3 regions of the Bifidobacterium angulatum DSM 20098 genome follow, and region 2 is predicted to be linked to each of the others. Evidence: riboswitches for the same ligand, from Rfam matches in the RefSeq annotation. Region 2 holds a riboswitch; each other region holds the start of a gene.
What was found. Region 2 has a riboswitch for thiamine pyrophosphate ahead of BBAG_RS02710 (hydroxyethylthiazole kinase). Riboswitches for the same ligand answer to the same signal wherever they lie in the genome.

Region 1: another riboswitch for thiamine pyrophosphate. It lies ahead of BBAG_RS03995 (solute carrier family 23 protein); the one in region 2 lies ahead of BBAG_RS02710 (hydroxyethylthiazole kinase).
Region 3: another riboswitch for thiamine pyrophosphate. It lies ahead of tenA (thiaminase II); the one in region 2 lies ahead of BBAG_RS02710 (hydroxyethylthiazole kinase).

What each region holds. Positions count from the first base shown of each region.
Region 1 covers NZ_AP012322.1:990,541-997,926, forward strand. Annotated here, with positions in the region: gene BBAG_RS03980 (SDR family oxidoreductase) at 1-708, opposite strand, end outside; gene BBAG_RS03985 (acyl-CoA reductase) at 725-2,227, opposite strand; gene BBAG_RS03990 (LuxE/PaaK family acyltransferase) at 2,224-3,339, opposite strand; gene BBAG_RS03995 (solute carrier family 23 protein) at 3,400-4,749, opposite strand; TPP riboswitch at 4,818-4,920, opposite strand; gene gltB (glutamate synthase large subunit) at 5,146-7,386, shown strand, end outside.
Region 2 covers NZ_AP012322.1:667,765-675,150, forward strand. Annotated here, with positions in the region: gene BBAG_RS02695 (thiamine-binding protein) at 1-279, opposite strand, end outside; gene thiD (bifunctional hydroxymethylpyrimidine kinase/phosphomethylpyrimidine kinase) at 370-1,170, opposite strand; gene thiC (phosphomethylpyrimidine synthase ThiC) at 1,221-3,791, opposite strand; gene BBAG_RS02710 (hydroxyethylthiazole kinase) at 3,999-4,907, opposite strand; TPP riboswitch at 4,899-5,008, opposite strand; gene BBAG_RS02715 (hypothetical protein) at 5,095-6,243, opposite strand; gene BBAG_RS02720 (type IV pilus twitching motility protein PilT) at 6,739-7,386, opposite strand, start outside.
Region 3 covers NZ_AP012322.1:1,341,316-1,348,701, forward strand. Annotated here, with positions in the region: gene BBAG_RS05480 (MFS transporter) at 1-204, shown strand, start outside; gene BBAG_RS08505 (hypothetical protein) at 318-488, shown strand; gene BBAG_RS05485 (GNAT family N-acetyltransferase) at 612-1,142, shown strand; gene tenA (thiaminase II) at 1,271-2,053, opposite strand; TPP riboswitch at 2,045-2,172, opposite strand; gene BBAG_RS05495 (HAD family hydrolase) at 2,231-2,878, opposite strand; gene recN (DNA repair protein RecN) at 3,043-4,806, opposite strand; gene BBAG_RS05505 (NAD kinase) at 4,806-5,780, opposite strand; gene BBAG_RS05510 (TrkH family potassium uptake protein) at 6,154-7,386, shown strand, end outside.

The DNA of each region.
Region 1 (7,386 bases), 320 kb from region 2:
GACGTCATCGGCGGTGGCGAGACGCCCCAAAGGCGTCTGTTCGATGATATGTTCGCGAATATCTTCAGTAGTGGCACGACTTGAATCCGTGCCTACGGTCAGACCTGCGGCGATGGCATTCACCGTGATGCCCCACGCACCGGCTTCCTGCGCCAGCGAGCGCGTGAGTCCGATGAGTGCGCCTTTGGCGGCTATGTAGTCGTGATAGGGGACGATGGGGCTGTCGACGAGGTTGCTGGAGATGTTGACGATACGTCCCCATGATTGGCGTCGCATGTATGGCAGTGTGGCTGTGCAGGTGTTGTAGGTGCCTTTGAGGCATCCTTCGAGTTGGGTTGCATAGTCGTTCCAGCCGGTGTTGTCGAAAGTACTGCGGTTGCGCGGATCGAACGAGTAACGATTGAGTGCGTTGTTGACGAGGATGTCGATGCCGCCGAAAGTGTTGGCTGTGGTTTGCGTGAGTTCGTTGACTTGGTTTAGGTCGGTCACGTCTGCTTTGCATACGATGATGCGTCCTTGCGCTGCGGCGTCGTGTTCGATGCGTTGCGCGGTCTGTTGTGCGCGTTCGTTGTTGCTCAGGTAGTCGATGGTCACGTTGGCACCGAGTTGTGCGAGTCTGAGTGCGATTGCGGCACCGATGCCTCGGCTTGCTCCGGTGACGATGGCTGTTTTGCCGGTGAGCGGTCGGCTCGTATGTTGCTGGTTCATGGGGTTTCCTTAGGGATTATTCGTAGTCGATGTCGAAGGTGTCGGAGTAACGGTCGGTGTTGCGTTCGATGTCAACGGCTCTGACAAGATCGAGGATGTTGAATCCGCCATCGTGGTGCCATCCGGATTTCGCACGGTTCATTTCGCCGATGGGGCAGATGCGGTCGATGCCGTATTCGCCCACATGTTGCGCAAGTGTGAACAGTCTGGATGAGCTGGCGGCGATCGCGCAGGTCTGCAGCCAAGCGCGATATGGCTTCAGTGCTGGCAGTGCGTCTTCGAGCTGGTCCACGGCGACGAGGTTGATGGTGCGGTTGAGTGGGGTTGCCAATGAGGTGAGACTGTCGGTATTGGGGAAGTAGAGCACGGTCCAGTTGGTGCCTTGCGGCGATTCGATGACGAATGGTGCCTGTGGGTCGTTTTGGGCTGCGGAACCGCCTGGTGCCGGAGCCGCCATGAACAGCGCTTTCATCTCGGTTTCTGAACGCGCTCTGCGTATGGCGAGCGATTCTTCATCGGAGGGGACGGATCTTGGGTATTTGCGCTGCTGCGAGTCGAGTTCGCGGGCAAGCAATTCGGCGGTTTGCGCGGGGGAGATGGCTCCGCCTCGTTCCACGAAGATGGTTTGCGGTGCCAAGCAGCTTTGTTGGTCGTAGGTGGCCACGTCCACGGCCATGCGGTGCACGGTTTGCACATGCGTGTCCGCGCGCAACGCTTCGCGGCCAATCAGTGAGAAGCCGATGCGAGCACCATAGCTGAGGAACGGTTTGCCGGTGCCGACGCGTGGACGGATGGCTTCGGTGGTGTGCGAAGAGCCGTAGGCGATCACGGCATTCGCTTCGCCGATCGCCATGTCTTCAAGTTCCACAGTGCCGCCATGCCATGGCACCACGGCCAAAGCGTCAGCAAGATCCGGATCGATTTGCGCCAAGGAGCGCGCGAAGAGCACGGGCATCAGCGGCTCGTCGAATGAGGATTTGCCGATAATCGCGCTTTTCGTCAGCAGACTCATGGTCATGCTCCATACGGGAATGCCGGGAACGTTGCTGGAGAACACGTGGAACGTCAGATCCGGTCCGTACAGGCGCGTGTACCCGCCGGACTTGTTCGGACGGTATTCGTCCAGCATACGCGGACTTGACAGCTCATCGTCGAGAAAACGCAACAGCTCGCGTCTACGGAACATGCGCATGTAGCGTTTCAACTCGATGCGCGTCATCGTCGCATCATAGCCGGTAATGGCGGGAATCAACGATTCGGCAAGTAGACGTTCCTCATAATCGGGATCCGTCCACAATTCCACAGCCTTACCGATAACATCCACAATGCGTTCGACGGAATATGCCGACAGTGCCTGCAGCCGATTGCGACGTACCGTCCCGCACAAATCGCGGATTATCTCCGCAGTGAGCACCGGATATCGTAACGTGACCTCACCATGATCGGTGACGATGCCGCGCGTTTCGAAATCCTGAAACACGAAACCGCGCGGCGCATGGAAAATATCGATGACGTTCATGCGTTCGCCGCCATCACCTCATCGACGGCAATGGAGCAACCGCGTGCCTCCGCACCCTTCGCACGACCATTGAGTTCGTAACCGGAAGCGGTGCGCACGCCAAGATCCTCCGTCAAAATCGCCAGGCAGGAATTCCAATTCGCCAAATCGTAATGCGCGATCACACCCTGCTTGCCATTGGGAACAGGCATGAGGGTCGACGGATCGAGAAACACGGAACGAACCCACGACGGCGTGGCCTTCAGATAATTCGACGAGCCGTCCGTATAGTACGACAGCAGATTCTGGTCGTAAATCTGTGAACTCAACTCCGTCATGCCATACATGTTCACACAGTGCGTGCGGGCGACGCCGAACACCTCAGAGAACCTCGCATACAGGTCATCGACCGTCATATCGGTTTTTGTGCTCTTGAATCCACCGGTATCGAACACACGCGAATCCTTTGCCAAGGCATAGGTCTTGCCCTGCTTGGCAAGATAGTCGAGCAGATACAGGTATGCGGACGAGGCGCCCATCAGCATCACCGGCTCGCCATCGGCCACCGCCTGATCGAGGAATCTCTCCACGCCTGCGAAGTCCAAACCATCCTCATGGAAGAAGAAGCCGCTGCCTGCGCTGCCGCACTGCTCCAGCGCACGCGTCAGATAACGGGCCAACGAACCATTATGGTTCATCTCCCAAGCGGGGGAGAGCACTGCGATGCGTATACGCTCGCGATCAGGCATGATGAAATGACGGAATGGGCCGATCATCGAAGCGTCCCACACCTCAAGATCAGGATGATAGTTGCGTCCACGCTGGCCGGGATGCGTGGTGCCGCTGGTCATAAACACGGCCTCGCACTCCGTTTCGGGAATCGAAGTGAGCGTCAGCATCTTGAACCCATCCACCGGCATCGGTGGAATATCCATCCAGTTGGACAACGTCTGCGGAGTCACCCTGCGAGACATGCAATACGTGCGATACTGCATGTTATGAGCGTACTGAAAAGTGAAAATCTGGCGTGCGAGCGCGTCGAACGCCTCATCCGGCGCGGTTTCGCATCCGTACTTTTCGATGAACTCAAGCACATCTGCCTTGACCTGCTGAGCTTCAGTGTTTAGCGACATCGATGTCATGATGCAATGTTCCTTTCCTATGTTGAATTTTCGGTAATGGTTGACCGTGAATCAAGCTTGTGCCTGATCCTCGGCATTGCCCGTGCCTGTTTTGCGACGATTGATCAGATTCGGTAAATCGATCAGCAACGCCTTGAGAATCACCACGCAGAACGCTCCGACCAGAATCGAATTGGAGAAGAACACGTGAGCGCCGCCCTCAAGACCGCTCAATGCGTTCGGCAACGCGATACCCAACAGCAGTGACAAGCCGATGACTACCTGGGATCGGTCGTCCGGCTCCGCCTTGCGCAGTGTATTGAAGCCCGTGCTGATCAGGCTCGCCGCAGCCGGAAGGAAAATGCCGCCGATTACAGGGGAGGGGATCAGCGACAACATCGCGCCGGCTTTCGGCATGAAACCAAGTGCCACAAACACCACACCGGCGATGATCACCGGCACGCGGGTGCGGGACTTGCCTTCATCCGTAACCTTAAGCAAAGCGACATTCTGCGGATACGCGGTAGTGGTGAAACCACCGATCAGCGAAGAAATAGCGGAACCAGCCGCTTCGCCGGACAAACCATAACGAACCTGGCGATCCTCAAGCTTGATGCCCTGAATCTCGCTGGCCGCCTGATACACGCCAAGCGCCTCCATAATCGCAACCATATAGGCGATGAAGAACGGTACAAAAACCGCAGCATCAAAATCAAAACCGCCATATGGCATGATCTGAGGAAGACCGAACCAAGACTTGGACGCGACCCCGGAAAAATCTGCCATGCCAAACACTATGGAGAGCGAAGTGCCGACAACCAACGCAATCAAGTAGGAAAGCGCCCTGACCATGCCTTTGCCAAACTGGGAAAGCACCACCACCAACACGCAAGTCGCCACAGACACGGCCAGCGTCTTCGGATCAGCAAACCCGTCATCGCCGGGAGCACCGCCAAGAAACTCACTCAATGTGAAACTCGACAGCGAAACGCCAACCAGAAAAATAATCACGCCGGAAACCATCGGCGCAAATAGAAAACGCATCTTCTCAATCACGCGAGTCAGACACAACACCACGAAAATCAGCGAACTAACAAAAATCGACGTGCCGGCCGCAGCCAATGAACCGGCGGTGCCAGCGGCAATCATCAACGCGTCAAATGCGGCAGACGGACCTTGCACAATCGGCAGGCGCACCAACTTCGTGGCCTGAATCAACGTGACCAAACCAGACACGATGAAAATGGCGTTCACCATATTCGAAGACAAGGCCAACGGCAACCCAATGGCACCGGCTACAAATACCGGATCAAGCCACACATTAGACACCAACACATGCTGCAAACCCAGCAAAACGTTCTTTGGAGTGAGCTTTTTCGAATCGGATCCGTTCTGAACAGATGGTTGCGACATGGCAGACATGTCAATTCCCCTCTCTTCCTTATATAGAGGACGACCAGTTTATGATCGCCGACACAGGGGAACGTATGTGTGCACCGTTCGTAACATTCCTACGCAGGCATTACCCTGATCAGGTATGAGGGTCCGGGCAAAGCCCGTCTCAGCCACATATCGGCTCCCCTGTACTATTCAGACAAGCAACCAGCATAGCGGCATGCGTCGATACTTGGATGAGTTGGTATGAGAGTCCGGTTCGCTGGGTATTCTCCACATCTCCTCAAGAAAGTATGTCTTGACTTTTCGGGGTATTCGTTATATGGACACGGAAATATTCACGACACAAGGGCGCGTTATTCTAATCCACGCATTAAAGAACCGCAAGACTTTTCTTGCCCAAAAACATTGAAGGTGGTTTCGGTGACTTTCCACGCCCCGTTAGATCTGACGATCCATGATTCACAAGGTATGTATGACCCTGGAGCTGAACACGATGCTTGTGGCGTGGGTATGGTCACCACCCTCAACAAGCGTCCGGAACGCAAGATCGTTGACGACGCCATCGAAGTGCTCGTCAACCTCAACCATCGTGGCGCAGTGGGCGCCGAGGAAAACACCGGCGACGGTGCCGGCATCCTGATGAGCATGCCGGATGAGTTCATGCGTGCGACCATCGATGCCGAGCTCCCCGAAGAGGGGCATTATGCCGCGGGCATCGCGTTCCTCGATCGCGACATCGCAACTTCCGGCCAGCAGGAACAGGCCATCGCCCGAATCGTGGAAGAGGAGGGGCTGAAGGTACTTGCCTGGCGAGTAGTGCCCACGAACCCCGACGGACTCGGCCTGCAGGCGCTTGCCAGCATGCCCGCGTTCAAGACCCTGGTCGTGGCCGATCCCGAAGGCAAGCTCGCAGGCGTTGCGCTCGACCGTAAGACCTTCCGCATCCGCAAGCGCGTGGAGCATGAGGTCGGCATCTATTTCGCCTCCCTGTCCTCGCGCACCATCACATACAAGGGCATGCTCACCACCATGCAGCTCAAGCCCTTCTTCCTGGATCTGTCCGACGAACGCATGAAGGCCAAGGTGGCCATCGTGCATTCCCGCTTCTCCACCAACACGTTCCCGAGCTGGCCGTTGGCGCAACCGTTCCGTCTGCTGGCGCATAATGGCGAGATCAACACCATCCAGGGCAACCGCAACTGGCTGTCCGCCCGCGAGGGGCGTCTGAGCAGCGAACTGCTGGGCGAATTCGAACCGCTGCTGCCGATCACCACCCCGGGGTATTCCGACTCCGGCACCTTCGACGAATGCCTCGAACTGCTGCATCTTGCCGGCAGATCCCTGACCCACGCCGTATGCATGATGCTTCCGCCGGCATGGGAGAAGAACGGTCAGCTCGACCCGGACGTCAAGGCGTTCTACGAGTACAACAACACGTTGATTGAGCCATGGGACGGCCCGGCGCACATCGTGTTCACCGATGGCACTCAGGTCGGAGCGCTGCTGGATCGCAACGGCTTCCGTCCCGGTCGCTGGCAGCTTACCGACGACGGATATGTCGTGCTTGCCTCCGAGGCCGGCGTGCTGCCGGAGATCGCGGATGAGCATATCGTGTCCAAGGGCCGCCTTGAGCCCGGCAAGATGTTCCTGGTCGATACCGAGGAAGGCCGCATCATCCCTGACGAGGAAATCAAGAAGAACCTCGCATCCCAGCACCCGTACCGCCAGTGGGTGGAAGGCAACTCCATCGAGATGAGCCAGCTGCCCAAACGCGAGCATGTGAACCACTCCGGCCAGTCCGTGCAGCGTCGTCAGCGCGCGTTCGGCTACACCGAAGAGGATCTGAAGCTGCTGCTTATGCCGATGGCCAATACCGGCAAGGAACCGCTGGGATCCATGGGTAACGACGCTCCGCTTGCCGCATTGTCATCCCATAGCCGCATGCTGTTCGACTACTTCACCCAGAAGTTCGCACAGGTCACCAATCCGCCGCTGGATTGGGAGCGCGAGAAGATCGTCACCTGCCTTGAATCCGCCATCGGTCCCGAGCCGAATCTGCTGTCGGACAGCGAGCTGCATGCCAAGAAGATCCTCATTCCGCTTCCGGTGCTCAACTCCGACGAGATGGCACAGCTCAAGCGTCTGGACAAGGCCAAGCTGCTGGGAGGCTATTACAAGCCGTATGTGGTCAAGGGCCTGTATCAGGTCGCTGGCGGCGGCAAGGCATTGAAGGAACGCCTGGACGAGATCTTCGCCGAAATCGACGAGGCCATTGCCGAAGGCAAGAACTTCCTGGTGCTGTCCGACCGTGACTCCAACCACACATGGGGGCCAATCCCGTCCCTGCTGCTCACCTCCGCAGTGCAGCATCACCTGCTGCGCCGCCATACCCGTACGCAGATCTCCATGGTCGTGGAGGCCGGCGATGTGCGCGAGATCCACCATGTGGCGCTGCTTATCGCCTATGGCGCGGCAGCGGTGAACCCGTACCTGGCTTTCGAATCCGTCGAAGACCTGGCGCGTCGCGGCTACCTTAAGGTGGACGCCGAAACCGCTGTGAAGAACCTCACCAATGCACTGTCTACCGGCGTGCTCAAGATCATGGCCAAGATGGGCGTTTCCACCATCATGAGCTACCGTGGCGCACAGCTGTTCGAGGCG
Region 2 (7,386 bases):
GTCGGTGCGGTAGCCCTGGCCGGCGAGCTTCATCGTCGCGTCACGAATCACCTTGAGCACATCGTCGATGTCGCCTTCGATGTTGGTGAACATGGCGTTCGTCTCATTCGGCAGGCCGGACTGTCGAATCACATCCACCGCCTGCGACACGTAGGTGGATTTCTCCGGGCTTGCTCCGGCCGGGCTGATGGCGACGGCCGCCAGCGTGTTGATGTACGGCTTGCCGGTTTTCGGATCGACCGGCACTTCCTGCTTTTCGGCATTGCGGTCAAGGGGCATGATGTTCCTCGTTTCTCGTAGGTGTTGCTTACGGTTTGTACGGATAGCGGCGTATTGGCGCGTGCGTTTGGGTCTCGTCGGCCCCGGCGCTCAGCGCCAATGCCAGGCGTGATCCATCGGGCCGGAGCCGTGGCCCAGGTCAAGCTGCGCGTTCAACGCGCCGGTCAGGTACGTCTTGGCGCTGCGGATGGCTTCGGGCAGCGTTTCGCCAAGCGCCAGGTGCGAGGCGATGGCGGAGCTCAGCGTGCAGCCGGTGCCGTGCGTGTTCGGATTGTCCACGCGCTTGCCCTTGAACCAGGTGATGGTGCCGTCGGTCTGCGCCAGCACGTCGTTCGCGTCGTTCGTGTCGTGCCCGCCTTTGACCAGCGAGGCGCAGCCATACTGCCGGGTGAGCGCCAGCGCGGCACGTTCCATGCCTGCCGCATCGTCGATATCCAGTCCGGTCAGCGCACAGGTTTCCGGAATGTTCGGTGTGATCACCGTGGCGAGGGGGAACAGGCGGCTTGTGAGCGCGTCGATGGCGTCGTCGCTGATGAGCTTTGCGCCCGAGGTGGCCACCATAACCGGGTCGAGCACCACGTTGGTGGCGTGATGGGCGGTGAGGCGATCGGCGATGGCGTTGATGAGATCCACCGAGGAGACCATGCCGATCTTCACCGCGACCGGTGGAATATCGTCGAATACTGCATCGATCTGATCGGCGAGGATCGACGGTTCGGTGTCTTGAATGGAACGCACGCCGGTGGTGTTCTGCGCGGTGAGCGCGGTGATGGCGCTCATGCCGAATACGCCGTTGGCCAGCATGGTCTTCAGATCGGCCTGAATGCCTGCGCCGCCGGAGGAATCCGATCCGGCGATGGCGAGTACCGGTTGCAATGTCGTGTGTTCCATTCATGTCTCCTTGGTGTGTGGTTCTCTGCTTTCAGCCTACTCGCAGTCGTTCAGTCCTGCCGGGCTTCGGCCACGAGCCTTTCCTGCGCGGCCGCGTCGCCGAACTTTTTGCGAATATTCTGCGAGATGGCCATGGAGCAGAACTTCGGGCCGCACATGGAGCAGAAATGCGCCATCTTCGCGGGCTCGGCGGGCAGCGTCTCGTCATGGTAGGCGATGGCGGTGTCCGGGTCGTAGCTCAGGTTGAACTGGTCGAGCCAGCGGAATTCGAAGCGTGCCTTGCTCATCGCGTTGTCGCGGTCCATGGCGTGCGGGTGGTGCTTGGCGATGTCGGCCGCATGGCAGGCGATCTTGTAGGCGATCACGCCCTGTTTCACATCGTCCTTGTTCGGCAGGCCGAGGTGTTCCTTCGGTGTGACGTAGCACAGCATGGCGGTGCCGTAGCGTGCGATCTCCACGCCGCCGATGGCGGAGGTGATGTGGTCGTAGCCGGGGGCGGTGTCGGTGGTGAGCGGGCCGAGCGTGTAGAACGGCGCATCGTTGCAGATGGCCTTTTCCATCTCGATGTTCATGCGCACGGTGTCGAACGGAATATGGCCCGGTCCTTCGATCATGACCTGCACGTCCTTGGCCCAGGCGCGCTTGGTGAGTTCGCCCAGCGTCATGAGTTCGGCCAGCTGCGCCTGGTCGTTCGCGTCCGCGAGTGAACCGGGGCGCAGGCCGTCGCCCAGTGAGAACGCCACATCGTATTTGGCGAAGATGTCGCACAGTTCGTCGAAATGCGTGTACAGGAAGCTTTCCTGATGATGCTGCAGGCACCATTCGGCCATGATCGAACCGCCGCGCGAGACGATGCCGGTCATGCGGTTGGCGGTCAGCGGCACGTAGCGCATGAGCACGCCGGCATGGATCGTCATATAGTCCACGCCCTGCTCGCACTGTTCGATCACGGTGTCGCGGAACAGCTCCCAGCTCAGCTTGGACGCGTCGTCCTCCACCTTTTCCAGCGCCTGGTACATCGGCACAGTGCCGATCGGGACGGGGGAGTTGCGCAGAATCCACTCACGCGTGGTGTGGATGTCGTTGCCGGTCGAAAGGTCCATCACGGTGTCGGCACCCCACTTGGTCGCCCAGGTGAGTTTCTCCACCTCTTCGTCGATGGACGAGGTGACGGCCGAATTGCCCATGTTCGCGTTGAGCTTGGTGAGGAACTTGGCGCCGATGATCATCGGCTCGGCTTCGGGGTGGTTGATGTTGCACGGCATTACCGCGCGGCCCGCGGCCAGTTCGGAGCGCACAAGCTCCACGCTGCAATGCTCGCGTTCGGCCACGTAGCGCATTTCCGGGGTGATGATGTTGTGGCGTGCATACCACATCTGCGTCACCGGATGGTCCTTGGCGCGCATGGGCTTGTGCTGGCGGCCGCGCCACTCCTTGGATGCCTTGCCGCGCTTGATGGCACGCTTGCCGTCATCCTCAAGATTGCGGCGGCGACCTTCGTATTCCTCCACGTCGCCACGGTCGCGGATCCAGTCGAGACGAAGCGGCGCCAGGCCTTCCTTCGGATCGCACTTGGGACCTTCCGTGTTGTAATCCTTGAACGGCGGGTTCGGGCCGACGCCGGGGGTGTCGGACAGTTTGATCTCGGTGTACGGCACTTCCAGATCGTAGGTGCCGAACTGGTTTTCGAAATGAATCGGCGTGGTCTTGCGGATATGCGCCTTGTCGCGCTGGGTGCAGCCGCGGGCCGCGATGTCCACGCGCTGCTGCTTGGCCAGCTTGGAGGCGGCCTTGGCCTCCTTGGCGTTGGTGAACTTCTTTGCGGCGGGCTGTGCCGGCTGCTGGCTGGCGTTCTCCGCAACGGCTGCCGGGCGTTGCGCGTAGCCGTGCCTCCTGTCGCCGCGCACGGCCTTCCAGCGCGTCACCATCTCACGGGTGGCGGCTTCCGGATCGTCCGCGCCTGCAATGGCGGACACCACGAACCAGCCGGCAGCGTCAGTGGAGGCCAGCATCTCCATATCGTCGGCGTGCACGCCGCCGCCGACCACGACGGGGAAATCGCTTGCCGCGCAGATGGTGTTGATCTGTTCCTCGTCAAGCGTGTGGCCGGAGCCGTCGTTGCCGCCCACGGAGGCTTCGGGCTTGGTGGTGGAGACGTGCAGCGGGCCGGCGCCGATGTAGTCGATGCAGCCTGCCGGCAGTTCGTTGATGAGCTTGACCAGGCTTTCGGTTTCCGCGGACAGGCCGACGATGGCGTCCTCGCCGAGCAGCGCGCGGGCTTCGCGCGGTTCCATATCGGTCTGGCCGATATGCACGCCGTCCACTTTGATGCCCTTGTTGCGAGCCTGCCAGACCACGTCCACGCGGTCGTCGATTACGAACGGCACCGTGTCGGACTTATTGTTGTCCTCGATGATCTGCGCGATGTCGCGTGCGGTTTCGGTAAGTTCCTTGGCGTCCATCTTCTTGGCGCGCAGCTGGATGAAGGTGGCGCCGCCACGCAGGGCGTCGTCCACCACGTCGGTGACCGGTCGGCCTTTGCAATCTTCCGGGCCTACGACGAAGTAGGCGCTCAGATCGAAACAGCCGCGCATGGATGCGTATGGGAAATTATTGCTCATTGGTGTCCCCTTATAGCTTGATATGGAAGGAAAGTGTGGATGGATTTCGCCGCGCGTTACGGGTATCTGTATGCGTCGTGCTGCTGCACGGAAAGCCGGTCCACGGGCTTGCGCGTGTGTCGGCACGGAGCATGACGGTATGCGCCAAATGCTGCGTGCATACCCGTCTGGCAAGCGGCTTGATACGTGTGGAAGCCGCTTCGACGGTCAGCCGATCAGAATCTCGGACTGAGCCACCTGTTCTGCGGTGACGTTCCACAATGCGTCGAGGAACGCGACCTGGAAGGAGCCCGGGCCGTTGGACTCACGTTCGGCGATTTCGCTGGCACGGTTGTACAGCAGCGATGCCGCGATGGAGGCGGTCAGTGGTTCCGCCACGGCCAGGTAGGTGGCGGTCACGCCGCCAAGCGAGCAGCCGGCTCCGGTGATCTTCGTCATCATCGCGCTGCCGCCGGGCAAACGGTATACGGTCTCGCCATCGGTCACCAGATCGGATGCGCCGGATACGGCGACCGCGCCTTTGCCGCCAGCGGCATGCTGTGCAAGATAGCGTGCCAGTCGTTTGGCGGCATCCACGGCGGCTTCCACCTCGTCCACGGCTTCCACGCCGGCAGGGCGGGTGGTCTCGCCTTCAGCGCCGTCGTTCGCGCCAAGCTCCCACATGGCGTCCAAGGCGATGATCTCGCTGGCGTTGCCGCGAATCACCGTCGGGGGAGCAGTCTTGAAGGACTGCAGGATGGCGGTGCGGGTCTTGCCGATGCCAGCGGCCACCGGGTCAAGCACCCACGGCTTGCCCAAATACTGCAGTTTCGGGGCGATGTCCGCCAGCGCGTCCTTGTAGAACGGCAGCAGCGTGCCCACGTTGATGTATGTCGAACCGGCGATCTTCGCGGTATCCACGATATCGTCCGGCAGAAAGCTCATGGCCGCGGTGCCGCCAGCGGCAAGCTGGGCGTTCGCCACCAGGTTGATGGTGACGAAATTCGTGAACGACTGCGCCAGCGGCGTGGTGGAACGTACGTCGCTCACCGCCTGTGCGATGCGCTCGCGAATCGGGTCTGCTGCGGAAATCGCGGAAACGGCTGCTGTGCCGTCAGTGTATGAGCTGTCACTCATTGCGCTGCTCCCTACGTTGGTCCTAACCAACAGGTTCAAAGGGTCAGGCGTTCGCCTATCTCAGCCTCCCGCGCGTGCGGGAAGCCCCCCTGCATGTACAAATACGGTTTTCAACGTATACAAGGGTATTGACCAAGGGTATTGACATGGCGGCGCGATGCTGGTAAAAGCATTGACACCGCGTGGCTTACGCACAGGTGCCGTTGTGAATGGACTGCGCGATCTGGTCGCTCTGCGCGTCCATCGCATACGCGGCCAAACCCTGCTGACTGCCTGCGATGCGCTCGCGGCTGGCGCCGAGGAACTGCACCGCATACGAATTGGTCACCGCCTCCGTCCGGTTCGCGGCGATCTCAGGCTCGGTGGTGCCGCACACGATCATGATCGAACGATGCGCCAGCTCATGCTTCGTGTAGTCGACCAGCAGCGGACTGCGCTCCACCGTGGGCCACTCCGGGTGTGTGGTCAGCATGTTCACCTCGTTGCGGCTGGCTTGCGAGCCGCCACAGAAGAAGCCGATCACCATGTCGGCGTTGTCGTCTCCGTTGTCGTCGGCGCCGGGGCAGCCGTATACGCTGGTCTGTTTGACCTGCACGCCCAAGGTGGACGCCACCGATTGCGCCGTGCCCAGCCACCCGGCGGCATCCATCGCGCCCGCTTCGGTCGGCACGGCAATCTGCGCCGCGTTCGTCTCTTCCGTGTGCAGGCTGGCTATGGAATCCGCCACCTGTTGGCGCACCCGCTGCTCCAGGTTGTACAGGCTTTTCAGATCATCGAGATGCTCCTGCAAGGTCTGGTATGAACGCTGCTTGCCATAGCGGGAAACGAGTTCGTTGATGGCGGCTGGGTCGTCGACCTGTACCATCCAATGCCCGCCATCGGTGCGGAAATCGTTGGCGAAACTGGTTTCCATGGCGTCGATAAGCGCGGCTGTTTGCGTTTGCATGGTATTCGCGGCGTTGTTGAGCCTGTCGACGGTGCCCAGCAGGGTGGTTCGCGGGGTGAAGACGAACTGGGCGAATGGCGAATCCGAAGTGAAACGCGTGAGACTGGCGCTCGCGGCCAACTGGTCATAATCGGCAACGGCTTGGCGAGTGGACGTGATGGCGCTTTGGAAATCGTTGGCATGCATGGTGCCTTGCGCGAAATCCATACTTGCCGCTGCGGTGGCGCGTGTGGATTTCGCGGATTCGATCACGGCGCGAATGTCTGCCAGCTCGCCGCTGGAAATCTGCCCGCGGCCGGCAATGCCAATGCCTCCGGCCACGATCAGCAGCGCGATGAGAATCCTCGCCGCAATGCGCGAACCACGTCGGTTGGCATCGTAGAACATCATCCTGCGTCAGCCCCTTTTTCTGTAATCGCTCTTCCCTAGGCGTTTCCTCGGATTGCGCTCTTTTGGATTATGCCCCTCAGAGCATCCATGCCTGCCCAGTCTATCCCAGGTCGTTCTTCTTTCATGCGGTCGTGGTGACTCGCTTGTTTTTGCGGCGGATCGGTGTGCCGCCGCGTGAAGATGAGCACGAATGGTATGAACAGCTGTAGTCCGGGATTCCGTAGGTGGTTTTTGCATTCCGTAGGTGGTTGGGCTTGGAAAGCGGTTGCGGAAACCGCTGTATTTCAGCCGTCTCCATTCGCGGTTTCGGAAGGCGAACACCTACGGAACCGCAAACCCCCTACGGAATTCTCCAGAACAGCAGGGAATATGTGCCGTCGTTCGCTCTGATCGGATTGCTCAAAACAGAAGGGTGTGAAGCCGTTTGTCTGCTTCACACCCTTGGGGCGGTTACGGAAGAAAGAAAAGCGTCTCCGGATTCCGGCTCCGCCGCTTCTAGAACACGGACCGGGCGCCGGCCATCTTCTCGAACTCCTCAAGCACCTGCACTTTGGCGAGGGCGTCCTCGTATTTCACGGTGCCCTTGTTCACCAGGCGCGCCAGATCCTGGTCGAGCGTGTGCATGCCTTCCTTTTCGCCGGATTGCAGCACCGTGCGGATCTGATGGGCTTTGCCGCCGCGGATCAGTGCCGCCACGGCCGGGGTGTTGAGCATCACTTCGGTGGCGGGCACTCGGCCATGCCCGCTGGCGCGGGGCAGTAGGGTTTGCACGACCACGGCGCGCAGTGTGGACGCCACCTGCATGCGGATCTGCTGCTGCTGGTTCTCCGGGTATACGTCGATCAGACGGTCCACGGTGGAGCCTGCGTCCTGCGTGTGCAGGGTGGCGAACACCAGGTGGCCGGTTTCCACTGCGGTCAATGCGGTGGAGATGGTCTCCAGGTCTCGAAGCTCACCTACTTCGATGATGTCAGGGTCTTCGCGAAGCGCTCGCTTCAGCGCTTCGGCGAAGCTTTTCGTGTCGGTGCCCACTTCGCGCTGGCTCATTACGCAGCGCTTGTGCTGGTGCACGAATTCGATCGGGTCTTCGATGGTGATGATGTGGTCGGCGCGTTCCGCGTTCGCCTTGTCTACGATCGCGGC
Region 3 (7,386 bases), 670 kb from region 2:
ATCGCCGGACGGGAACGCAGCGGCATGGCGAACAGCACCTATTACATGGGCATCGATTTGGGCATGGCGTTGGGTCCGATGCTGGCCGGCGTATTCTATGGACATCTGCCGATCGCATGGTTCTACCCGGTGTTCATGGTCACGATTCCACTTGCGTGGATCGTCTACGTGAGCTTTGCACATATGATCCACGGGCGCGGATAGGCGCGCAGCGGTTGCCTTGGCGTTCCCGCTGGTATGCCCGCTCGCGTGCGACGCCCATAGTGCCGCCGGACGTTTCGGCACTTGAAGACACCCCAACGACTAGCATCGATCGCATGACGAATGCAAAGAAGAACTGGCCCGATCCATCGACGATACGACTGCGCCGACAGCCGGGCGGTTTCGGCAGGAACGCGGCATCCGGCGTGCGCGGCAGGTCGGCGATGCCGTTCAAGGCGACCGGGCATAAGGGTGGCATCAGCCGGCAGGGGTCGAAACGCGGCTGAACCGACAGGGAGACGCCGTGCCGTTGATCATCGCTCATCCCACCATTACTCGACCATCCGCCGGTTTGCGCCGTCAACGGACAATCATCAGTTGAAAATCATCGATATTGAAAGGCCATCAGCATGCTGATCCGCCATGCCACCTTGAACGATCTGCCGGCAATCGCGGCGGTCGAAGCCGCCTGTTTCCCCGCCGTCGAGGCTGCGAGCGCCGATGCGTTGCGCGAACGTCTGATGGTGTACCCCGATTGCTTCTGGCTGATGATCGACGACGCAGCTGACGATGCCAAGGCAACGGCTGCACGCGCCGCCACCGTTGACGGGCGACTGGTTGCGTTCATCAATGGATTCGTCACCGACTCCCCCGATCTGAGCGACGATATGTACGCGGATGCCGCCCAGCATGATCCGCATGGCGCCTGGCAGATGGTCTTCGGCGTGGACACCGCACCCGAATACCGGCATTGCGGTTATGCCAGCGCGTTGATGCGGCGGGTGATCGAAGACGCACGGCAGGCCGGACGCGCAGGACTGGTGTTGACGTGCAAGGATCGGCTTGTCGGCTTCTATGCGCGTTTGGGGTATGTGGACGAGGGCATATCCGAATCCACGCATGGCAACGTTGTATGGCATCAGATGCGGTTGCGGTTCTGACCATCAACGTACGACCGTCGAGTCTTCCCTATCCCGGTACAGCGATTCCGTCGCGTCGCGAAACGGCATGGAATGCTGCGGGTACATGAAAATGAGACGCAGCGCCCCAACAATCACAAACGCCAGTCTCAGCGGGCCTCGTCCCACTGCGGCTTCCAGGAATACTGCATGTCGTAGGCGCTCGACCAGAACATGTATTCGTTCTGCACGCCGTTGCAGAAGATCTCCTCAAGCTCGTGCAAACGGTTTTCGCCTAATCCCTGGACCATGTGCTCGATATGTTCGATCAGCCACACGGAGCTGCTCCAGAACTCCTCGGTCTTGTACATGTCGATCCAGCTGCGGAACGGGTTGGATTCCAGCGTATCGGCGAACTCCCTGGCGAGTCGCTGGCCGTAATCCGCATACACCCAGGCGCATGGCAGCACGGCCACGAGAATGTCCAGCAGGTCGCCGCCATAGGCGATTGCGAGGATGTTGGACGTGTAGGCGCGGGCGAATGCGGATTGGCGCGCATTGTTCATTTCGTTTTCGTTCACGCCGAATCCGGCCATGTATGTGCGATGCACGGAGGATTCCACGTTGAAGATGGTGTTCTGCACATCGGCCATGAAACGCATGACCTCGGGGTCGCGGGTCTTGGTCAATGCCAGCGCGTGCACTTTAGCGTAATCGGCGAGATAACGGTAGTCCTGCAACAGGTAGAAGGCAAACCGTTCCTGTGCGAGCGTGCCGGCGCCGAGTTCACGCAGGAACGGCTGGTTGTAGCCGTCCTCCCAAACCATATCGGCGGCGGTGCGCAGTCTGCGGGCGAACGGCGGCAGGTTGTCGAGACGGATCCCTCTGGCGGGATCGAAGCCGCTATCGAATGCGAAATCGTATGTACGGGTATCGGATGCCATGCTTGCCATGGTGTTGCCTCCCTACGCTGGTATTAACCATCAGGTTCTAAGGGTCAGGCTGTATGCCTTTCTCAACCCGCGTGCGCGTTGCAATATGCGCCGACGCGCGGGTTCCCCTGCAATTTGCGGATTTCATTATGGCGATATGCGCCGACTGGCTGCGCCACCGCGCGCTGCGCATGCGCGTTATAGGAAACGAGGTGCGTCGTGGAAGTCGAACATCACACCGTCCGCCAGTGCGCAGATACGCGCCCAATCCGCGTCCGACGAATCGTCGTGCATGGCCCACACGCGCATGCCCACGGATTTCGCCGATCGAATGCCCGGCAGAATGTCTTCGAACACCACGCATTCGCATGGTTCGGCACCCAATCTGGATGCCGCGAGCAGATATACGTCCGGCTGGTCCTTGCCTATGCCGTGTACGTCATCCACCGAGGTGATGGTGGTGAAGAAGTCGAAGATGCCCACATGCTTCATGGCAGGTTCACGCAGCGACGGAGTCAGCGATGTCGCCACACCCAGTTTCACGCCGGCATCGTGCAGATAGGTGAGGTATTCCACAGCGCCCGGCTTGGATTCGACCATGGTGGCGTACGCCTCGTGCGCCATATCGTCCCATTCGGCCATCACCGCTTCGGGGGTCTCGTTCAGGCGGAAGCGCTCGATGGTGTACGCCGCGACCTGTTCGAACGGCATGGCGCTGATGGTGGGCACGTAATCGGCTGGCACCTCGAAGCCTCGTCTGGCGAGGAAGTCCATGTCGATCTGATCCCATACGCCCATGGAGTCGAGCAGTGTGCCGTCAAGATCGAAGATCGCCGCCTTCGGCATGGAGCTGGACGAGTGGGTGGCCGGAGCGCTGCCCGATGCGGGGGCAATGGTTGAGGGGATGTTGGTCATGTGTACCTGCCTGCTGATGACCGATCTGGTCGGCGGATTCGTGCGTTCGGGGTCGAGCCGTGCGGATTATCGGCGATTCGATGCCTCCGCATGGCTCAAAGCGTGGATTCGGCCAGAAGCTCCCTGGCGTGTTCAAGGGACGTTTCGGTGGCATTACCGGATAGCATGCGTGCGATCTCACCGGTACGTGCCTCGCCGGTCACCTCGGTGACGATGGTTTCGGTCATGCCGCCATCCGTCTGCTGCGTTTTGGCGACCACGAACTGCTTGTCCGCCCAGGAGGCGACCTGCGGCAGATGTGTTACGACGATCACCTGCGCGCTTTCGGCGAGACGGGCCAGTCGGTGACCGAGCTCCACTGCCGCCTTGCCTCCCACACCGGCGTCGACTTCGTCGAAGATGAACGTCATGCCTTCGGCGCTGCCACGTTGTTCGGCGGCGACAAGCTCCAAGGCGAGCATCAAACGGCTGAGCTCACCGCCGGACGCGCTTTTGCCCATCGGCAGTTCGGGCGAGCCGGGAAACGGCGTGAACAGGAATTCGATGTCGTCGCCGCCATAGGGTCCGAGCGAACCTGTGGGGCTGTCGCCGCCATCATGTTCGGCCACGCGAATACGCAACGAGGCGCCGCCCATAGCCAACGATCCAAGTTCCTCGCTGACATGCACCCCCAGATCGCCCGCGGCCTGCACCCGCACCTCATGCAATGCTTCGGCCGCATGGACAGCCCGTTGGTAGAGCTGTTCACGTTCGGATTCCAACTGCGCCACCTTCTCGGGGGAAGCATCCAGATCCTCGACTTCGAAAACGGCTTTGTCTCGCCATGCGATCACATCGGACAATTCCGGCCCCCACCGGCGCATCAGCTCATTCAGTTCGTGGATGCGCCCGTTAAGCCGATCCAGATCCTCTACGCTACCCTCACCGTCCAGCTCCTGGACAAGCGCGAACACCACGTCGGCAAGATCGGCCGCAATGGATTCCAATCGCGACGCCTGCTCGGCGAACACGCCGCCGACCTGGATGCCGTGCAATGCCTGTGCCGCGCGGTTCACCAAATCGACGGCCGAGGCCGCATCCGATCCTTCGCTCATCTGCGAGGCGTCCAGCACTGCCAATGCGGATGATACGCCCTGGCTGATCGCAGCGGCGTTCTCGATGCGATCGCGACGTTCCTTCAATTCGGCATCCTCGCCCGGCTGTGGGTCGACCTGGTCGATGCGTGCGATGGATTCGCGCAGATAATCGGCCTGCTGGCGTGCGGAGGCCTCCTGCGAACGCAGTTTCGCCAGACGCTCGTCCATGGCGGTCAGCTCATCCCACGCATGGCGGTATGCGGCCAGCTGGGCGTCGTCGCCGGCGGCCATGTCGAGGAATTCACGTTGTTTGGCCGCGGATGCGATACGCAGCTGTTCGCTTTGCCCGTGCACGGTGATGAGCTCTCCTGCCACGCTTTCCAATACGGAGCGTGGCACGGTCTTGCCGCCGAGTACGGCACGCGAACGCCCCGATGCCGGCACGACGCGGGAGAGGAACAGTTCGCCGTCTTCCGGTGTGACGCCGGCCTCCTCGGCATACTGCACGGCCTTGCCGGCTGGACTAAGCGTCCCTACGGCGTTCGCGGTGCCGGAGAGATCGGAATCGCCGGGCACGCAGAACACGCCTTGCGCCCACGCTTCGCCTGCCCCTGCCGACACGCGCGACCCGGATGCCGCGCCACCGGAAATCAGCCGTATGGCAGAGAGCAGCATGGACTTTCCTGCACCGGTTTCGCCGGTTATGGCCGTGAATCCGGGTGCCGGCGCAATCTGCGCGTCACGGATTGGCCCGAGGTTACGTACGGAAAGCTCTTCCAGCATCAGCGGCCATTCCTCCTGGCGTTCGCAGTGTCGCAACCGTTCTGCCCACCGTGTTGGCCATCATTGGCCGTCGCTTCACCGTGCGCCGACCTGCTGCGATTCGCGTGTTCGCGCCAGCCGACCACCGGAAGATCGAATTTGCTGACCAGCCGGTTGGTGAATGGCACGCCGGAGAGCCGCGCCAATCGCAGGGTGTCGTGGGAGGCTCTGACTTCGACACGTGTGCCTTTGGGCAGCGAGCGCTGGCGACGGCCATCGCAGCAAATCCACCCGTCGGAGACGGAACTGTCGAGAATATCGAGGGTGAACGTGGAATCCGCGCCGATGATCAGCGGGCGGGCGAACAGTGCATGCGCGGCCAGAGGCGTTAATTGCAACGCCTGCACGTTGGGCCAGATGATCGGTCCGCCTGCCGAGAAGGCGTAGGCGGTGGAACCGGTGGGCGTGGATACGATCACGCCGTCCGCGCCGAAGGAGCTCATCTCCACATCGTCCACACGGATGGACAGCTCCACCATCTTGCCGCGTGTCTCGCGTTCCAACGTGATGTCGTTCAAGGCCCAGTCCTCGATCGGCTCGCTGGCGCCCGGCAACCACACGTCCACGTGGGCGATCATGCGCTCGTCGATCAGATAGTCGTGATCGGCGACACGGCGGATCGCGTCGCTCATCTGGAAGCTTTCAAATTCGGCCAGAAAGCCCACATGCCCCAGATTCACGCCGAGAATCGGCACTTCCGAGCAATGCACCAGTTCGGCTGCGCGCAGAATCGTGCCGTCGCCGCCAAGCACGACCACGATTTCGGTGTCGTCGTTCACGCGCTGGGATGGCGTGCCGAATGCCGGCGGGTCGACGTTATCGATGATCGTGACCTTGAATCCGGCCGACTGCAGTTGGCCCACGGCCTCGCCGACCACCGTGCCGCTTTGCCGCAACCGACTATGCGTCACCACCACAGCATTGCGTCTTGCCATACGATGCTCTCCATCCGTTCGATACCTGTTCGGTATCCGTTCGATATCCGTTTGCCGCCTATATCAGCGCATTCGGTCACACTATGCACTATCCTAATCGTTTGTTCAAACCGCCAGGTCTTGTCTCGTCACCGTGTGAGCGGCCCGACCGCCGCCGGACTAGAATGTCATACGGCGGAAGATCATGTATGCGAAACGTTAGGAGGGTTCTGTGGCACGTGACCTTGATGAACCCGTTGAGGCGGAGCATCGCTTCAAGATCACTCTGTCGAGGCTTCGCACGGGCAAGTCCAAAAGCAGCTCGCCGGCTAGGCGCATACGCAGGGTCAGTCTCACCGACCACCTGTTCAGCCATCCCGGGCGACTGTCCATCATGTACTTCATGGCCCTTATCGTGATCGCCACAGCGCTGCTGCTGCTGCCGTTCGCCACGCAGACCGGTGAGATCACCAGCTTCCCCGTCGCCTTCTTCACCGCCGTATCGGCATTGTCCACCTGCGGCATCCAGGTCGTGAACACCAACACCTACTGGTCGTTCTTCGGGCAGATCGTGATCCTGTTCTCCATCCAGCTCGGCGGTCTCGGCGTCATGACCTTCGCTTCGATCGTGGCGCTCGGCATCAGCCGTCGGCTCAGGGTGTCGCAGCGCATGCTCACCGCCAACGAACTCGGCACGAACAAGCTTTCCGAGATCAAAAGCGTCATCACCGTGGTGCTTACCATCACGGCCATCACCGAGGCACTGACCTTCACCCTGTTGCTGCCCGAACTGCTCCGCGTCAACAACGAGAACGACGCCGGCCGCACCCTGTGGCAGGCGATCTTCTACGCCGTTTCCGCATACAACAACACCGGCTTCACCCCCGACACCTCGGGTCTGTACGTATCCAACTGGGGTGTGGGCCTGCCGATCCTCATCAGCGCATTCATCGGCACGCTCGGCTTCCCCGTGGTGCTGAACGTGGTGCAGTGCGCGCGCAAACGTCAAAGTCCCAGGCATTGGTCGCTGCACACCAAACTCACGTTGGTCACCACCGCGATTCTGGTGGCCGCCTCGCTGGTGTGGTTCCTTATCGTCGAATGGCATAACGTCAACCTGTTCCCCGACGACGATCTGTCGTTGAAGTTCCGTAGAGCCATGGTGGCCGCCGTAATGCCCCGCTCCGCGGGTTTCGACATCTCCTGGGTGCCGGGCGTGAGCTCCGAAAGCAAGCTGTTCATGAGCATCATCATGTTCATCGGCGCAGGATCCTCATCGACGGGAGGCGGCATCCGAGTGACCACCTTCGCGGTGATCATGCTGATCTGCGGCGCGGCATTCACCGGGCATCGTGACGTCACCGTATTCCGCAGGCGCATTCCCCGCAGGATTCAGATGACCGCCATTTCCGTCACCACATCCTGTCTGTCCCTGGTGGCGATTGCTTCGATGGCGCTGATGTTCGTCACCGATTGTTCGCTGGGCGATGCGGTATTCGAGACATGCTCGGCGTTCAGCCTTGGCGGCTACTCCGTGGGCGTGGTCAGCGCGGGCAATCCGGCCTCGCAATTCATTCTCGCCGCCACGATGATCATCGGCAGACTCGGCCCCATGACCATCGCCTAT